DNA from 2 places in the Eubacterium album genome. Region 2 is predicted to be linked to the other one. Evidence: predicted binding sites of a transcription regulator. Region 2 holds the regulator's gene; the other holds the start of a gene.

Region 1 (3,222 bases), on a different contig from region 2:
TTCTAATATCACAGCTCATAGAAATTTCGCATCCACCACCTAATGCAAATCCATTAACAGCAGCGATTACAGGGATTTCTAATGTTTCAATCTTTCTAAATACATCATTTCCCTTTTTACCAAAAGCTTCACCTTCTGCTTTTGTAAGTGTTGACATTTCTCCTATATCTGCACCTGCAACGAATGATTTTTCGCCTGCACCTGTGATAATTAATGCTCTTGTTGTATTAATATCAATTGCATCAATTGTTTCTTCTAATTCAGTAAGTACCTGGCTATTTAAAGCATTAAGTGCCTTTGGACGGTTGATTGTAAGAACACCTACAAATCCTTCCTGTTCATATGTGATAAATTCCATATTTATTCTCCTTAATATAAAAGTCAAAGCAAATAGCATTCTACGCTTTGGGCTATAAAAGTAAAATATTTGTTATATTGAGCCATCTCAAAAAAACAATTTACACTTCAAACAGGTAAGCCCCATCACCGTTATTTCAATATGTGAAAGAGCTCACCTGATTGCTTAAGACGAAATGCATATGTAAAAATTATTAACTTATTCTCTAACAGATTAAAAAGTTATTAACTTCAATTAACAATCCATCATCTGCATTTCATTTATTTTTTATTAGTCACGTTCAACGATTGTAGTACATCCCATACCACCACCGATACATAATGTAGCAAGACCCTTCTTAGCGTCTCTCTTCTGCATCTCGTGAAGTAATGTAACAAGGATACGGCAACCTGAAGCTCCAACAGGATGTCCAAGTGCGATTGCACCACCGTTTACGTTTACTTTGCTCATGTCGAATTTTAAGTCTCTTGCAACTGCTACAGACTGTGCTGCGAAAGCTTCGTTAGCTTCGATTAAGTCCATATCATCGATTGTCATATTAACTTTTGCTAATGCTTTCTTTGTAGAAGCAACAGGTCCAACACCCATGATTGATGGATCAACACCACCAAGTGCTCCTGTTACGAATGTAGCCATTGGTGTAACACCTAATTCTTTAGCTTTTTCTTCGCTCATAACTACAACTGCTGCTGCACCATCATTAATTCCTGATGCATTACCTGCTGTAACTACTCCATCAGGCTTACCTGAGCAGCATCTTAACTTGCTAAGAGTTTCAACTGTTGTTCCAGCTCTTGGTCCTTCATCTGTATCAACGATGATTGTCTGTTTTCTTGTTTTAACTTCAACAGGAACGATTTCATCTTTGAATTTTCCTTCAGCCATAGCCTTTTCACATTTCTGCTGTGAGTTAGCTGAGAATTCATCTAATTCTTCTCTTGTAAGTCCCCACTGATCAGCTACGTTTTCAGCTGTAATCATCATATGGTAATTGTTAAATGCATCTGTTAAAGCATCATTAACCATTGTATCAACAACTGTTCCGTTGTTCATTCTGTAACCAAATCTAGCCTGTGGTAAAGCATATGGTGCCATTGACATGTTTTCCATGCCACCTGCAACTACGATATCAGCATCTCCTGCCTGAATCATCTGTGCTGCCATATTTACACAGTTAAGACCTGAACCACAAACAACGTTAACTGTTACAGCTGGTGTTTCAATTGGAAGTCCTGCCTTAAGTGCTGCCTGACGTGCAACGTTCTGTCCAAGGCCTGCCTGGATAACACATCCCATATATACGTGATCAACCTGATCAGCTGGAACGCCTGCTCTGTTAAGAGCTTCCTTAATAACGATAGAACCTAAAACAGGTGCTGGAGTTGTGCTTAAAGCTCCACCCATTTTACCAATAGCTGTACGGCATGCGCCTGCAATAACTACTTTCTTTGACATGATAAATATCCTCCATATAAAATAATTTAATTACGCGTCGCTTTTGTAATATATATTCTAAGTAATCCCTTACGACACACTCTTGTTCAATGATAACATAGGCCAATATATCTTGCAATAAACCGCATTTAAAATATATGTAAAATTTGTGTGAATACCATTAATTCACGCAGTTATCCCTATGTCCACTGAGATTGTTATAATTTTAACAAATTATATTTTCTTTGTCTAGTGAAATATAAAAAATTAGGTGAAAAATATCGAATTTTTAAATAATTAAAGGAAAAACATTTCTATAGTTTATAAAATTTACATTCCTTTAATTCTAAGCCAAATTAGTTTACCATATCTATTATCTTTTTTCATTTTCTTAATTAATTTATTTCTAAAATTAATATAAATAAAATATGCTTTTTTCTCATCTTCACTTTCTATCTTTTTATCAGAAAATTTTTCTTCCAAAGCCTTTTTGTATAACCAGTTCCACTCTTCTTTATTCACAATATCCAACTCATTCATTATATATTCAAATTCATCATATTCAATTGTCTGTTTATTCAAATTATTCTTCTTGTTTATATTTGATTCTTCTCTGTTTCCTTTATTTAAACTTCTAGCCTTCACATTTATTGGATTTGCACCACTTAATGTTTTTCTTTTTAAATTATTTTTGCCTGCGCACATTCTTCTTCCAACGCAATAAAGATAAGTATACGCTTCAACAGCAGACATATTTCTGCATTTTCGTAATTTTTTCTTCTTTAATGCATTAAATTCGACAAATAAAATCACGACTGCAATTATAACTAGCAACATAATGCCAACCATCACTTTTCTATTTTCGTTTATGTTTGTATTATCACTATTTTTAGTGTCACTCTCATTTGAATTTTCTAAATCAGTATTTTTATTTTCATTGCTTTGTGTCTCATTAGCCTGTGTCTGTGAAGTTGTTGCTTCTACAATTTTATTAGTTAAATTTTCAGTCTCTTTTTCTTCCGGGCTATTAACAGATTCAGCTTCAGTTAAGGATGTGTCAGCTATTGTATAATCTTTAACAACCCACCCGATATATGAATTCAACACTTCTGTCCATGCATGCGCCATCTTATCTGTTACAACTGCCGTATAATGTCCATTTTTATCTCTTTCAAATGCACTCGATGGGATTGCGAATCCTTCCACATATCTTGCTGGGATTCCACACATTCTATACATTAATGTTGCAGTTGTAGCAAAATGAACACAAAATCCTTTTCTGCTCTCTGTCAAAAAATACTCTGATACATCCTGCCCTGACGGAGTCTTTCCCGGCATTAAAGTATATTTAAATCCATTTGAAAATAATTTATCAATATTACTTGATACATCATCTATATTGTCAGAATATATCTTACTTTTATATTCTC
Region 2 (3,222 bases):
ATCTAATATAATGAAATTAGCTTCTGAAAGCATTAATTTTGCTAAAGAAAGACGACCTTTTTCTCCACCACTTAAATCTCCTACGCGTTTAAATACATCATCACCTGTAAACATAAAAGCGGCTAACACATTTCTGATTTTTGTGTTTGTAAGATTAGGATAAGAATCGCTCACTTCATCAAACAAAGTATTTGAATCATTTAATGTATGATGTTCCTGATCATAATATCCGATATTAACATTTGTTCCGAGAGTAAAAGAGCCGCTATCTGCAGCAATTAGTCCGTTTATAATTTTTAAAATTGTAGTTTTTCCGGTTCCGTTATCACCGATAAGAGCAACACGTTCACATCTCTTAATTTCAAAAGAAATATCGGAAAATAATGATTTGTTATCAAATGACTTTGCTAAATTTGAAACACTTAAAACATCATTGCCACTCGTACAGTTTGGTTCAAGTCTAAGAGTCATGGCATTTTCATATGTATCAGGATTATCGATTACTTCCATTTTACTTAAAGCTTTTTCACGACTTTCAGCACGCTTATAAAACTTTTCCTGTTTATATGAGCGAAGCTTGGCAATGACTTCTTCCTGATGCTTTATTTCAGCCTGTTGTTTGATATAGAGTTTAATTGCTGCTTCTCTAAGTTCTTTCTTTTTAACAGCGTAAGCTGAATAGTTGCCATCGTAAACATGGCAGTGTGTATTTTCTATTTCAACAATCTTAGTTACAATCTTATCTAAGAAATAACGGTCGTGGGCAACGATTACAACAGCTCCGTTATAGTTAGACAAATAAGTTTCCAGCCATTTGATAGAATTTAAATCAAGATGGTTTGTAGGTTCATCCAATAAAATAATATCCGGTTTTTGAATTAAAAGTTTACATAGTGCAACACGGGTTTTTTGACCTCCGGATAAAGTTGAAATTTTTTTATTAAAATCACTGTCTTCAAAACCGAGTCCACGAAGAGTACCATCAACCTCACTTTTGTATGCGTATCCGTTTAACAATTCAAATTGATGATGTAGATTCGTGTAACTGTTAACTATATCATCATAGTTGTCGCATCCGTTTGCCATTAAGGATTCATATTCCCTTAATTTATTTTCCATATCTATAATATTTTGCTTTACGGAAAGTACTTCTTCATATATAGAATTGTCTGTATCTAAATTCTGATATTGGGCAAGATAACCAACAGACTTGTCCTTTCCGATAATTACATCCCCTGAATCAGATGAAAGTTCATTCATTATTATTTTTAATATAGTAGACTTTCCGGCTCCATTATTGCCTACAATGGCAGCTTTTTCATGGTCATTTACAAAAAAACTGCAATCGTCAAGAATAACTTCTTCACCATAAGCCTTGCTTATATGATTGCATGATAAAATCATAGGAATCCTCCTGTGTTTGTAGTGTTTTTATATAATCAGCAAAAATAGGCTGATACCACGTAAGATTATAAAACGAAAAGCTAAAACAATCAATGAAATACTGTAAAAGAACAGTGTCAAAAAGAATGATAAATATTTGACAATGTTTGCCCTAAAACATATAATTGAAGTGGTTAAATAACGAAGGAGAACGGAAATGAGAAAAATATCCAAGGCGGTAATCACAAGATTGCCAAGATACTATAGATATTTAGATGAATTAATACAGCAGGATGTCGAAAGAGTTTCGTCTAAAGAATTAAGTGACATGATGAATGTTACGGCCTCTCAGATACGACAGGATTTGAATAATTTTGGTGGGTTTGGACAACAGGGGTACGGATATAATGTTAAATATCTGTATGATGAAATCGGAAAATTATTAGGACTTGATGTGACGCATAAGATGATAATTGTAGGTGCAGGAAATCTTGGACAGGCAATTGCAAACTATGGAAATTTTAGAAACAGAGGTTTTGAAATTACGGCTTTATTTGACAAAAATAAAGATTTAATTGGTAAAAAGACAGTGAATGGGACTGAAATCAGAGACATTTCTACTATAATAGATTATGTGAAAAATGAAAATATTGAGATTGTGGCATTGGCACTTCCTAAAGGACCGGCAACAGATATTGCTGAAAAATTAGTCGAATGTGGAGTGAAGGCATTTTGGAATTTTGCTCACACTGATTTAGGATTTAGCGATGACATAATAGTTGAGAATGTTCATTTATCAGAAAGCTTAATGAAACTTACATATAGAATATCAGAAAAAGCAAATAAAAATAAATAAGAGGTGAAGTACTATGGAAAGAATAATTTCTGGTACGGATATGAAAAAGGTTGATGAATATACAATTAATGAAGTTGGAATCCCAAGTTTAGTATTAATGGAAAGAGCAGCAAAGAGTGTTGCTGATTTAATTGAAGAAACAACAGATAAAAACAGTGAGGTAATTGCTATTGCCGGAACTGGTAATAATGGTGCCGACGGCGTTGCAGTTTGCAGGATGTTATACATAGATGGATATAACACCTGCATTTATATTATGGGAAACATAGATAAGGCAACACAGGAATTCAAAACACAGATTGAGATAGCACAGAAAGTTGGAATTGAAATCAAAGATGCTTCAAGACTGACAAGAGATGAAATGGATAAGAAACACGTAATTGTTGATTCAATATTTGGAGTCGGATTATCAAGAAATGTAGATGGCGATTACAAAAAGTTAATTGAAGCAATAAATCAAAGCAAGGCTAAAGTTTATGCTGTAGACATTCCATCAGGCCTGAACGCAGATACAGGAAAAGTGATGGGTGTGGCTGTTAAAGCGGATTATACTGTATGCTTTGGAGAACTTAAACTTGGAGCAGTTCTTTATCCAGGAGCAGATTATTGTGGAAAACTATCATTTGATAATATAGGTTTTCCGGATGTTTCCTATAAGAAGTGTGAAACAGTTTATAAATACCACACAAGCGATGATTTAAAACTAATTCCGAAACGACCGAATTATTCTAATAAAGGTACATATGGAAAACTTCTTGTTATAGCAGGTAATAAAGATATAACAGGGGCAGCGTTTTTATGTGCAAAGGCAGCGTTTAGGACAGGAGCCGGACTGGTAAGAATATTTACTGCAAAGGAAAATCGTGAAGTAATACAAAAACTATTACCTGAAGCAATGGTAAATGTATATGATACAGATGATTTTGACAAAAAGGCTTTAGATGCCTGTATAGAATGGGCAAATGTTATTGCAATTGGTCCGG

Evidence for each region. The regulator Rex, encoded in region 2, represses fermentation and respiration genes when NADH is low (regulators of the CRP and FNR family bind a similar motif). The targets are predictions, from matches to a motif close to ATTGTTAANNNNTTAACAAT.
Region 1: a site for Rex is predicted at 2,007-2,026, ahead of N5B56_RS08285 (acetyl-CoA C-acetyltransferase). Genes of this name have one in related genera too.

What each region holds. Positions count from the first base shown of each region.
Region 1 covers NZ_JAODBU010000007.1:150,679-153,900, reverse strand. Annotated here, with positions in the region: gene N5B56_RS08290 (enoyl-CoA hydratase-related protein) at 1-358, opposite strand, end outside; gene N5B56_RS08285 (acetyl-CoA C-acetyltransferase) at 629-1,813, opposite strand; gene N5B56_RS08280 (transglutaminase-like domain-containing protein) at 2,123-3,222, opposite strand, start outside.
Region 2 covers NZ_JAODBU010000008.1:47,755-50,976, forward strand. Annotated here, with positions in the region: gene N5B56_RS09000 (ABC-F family ATP-binding cassette domain-containing protein) at 1-1,404, opposite strand, end outside; gene N5B56_RS09005 (redox-sensing transcriptional repressor Rex) at 1,601-2,239, shown strand; gene N5B56_RS09010 (NAD(P)H-hydrate dehydratase) at 2,253-3,222, shown strand, end outside.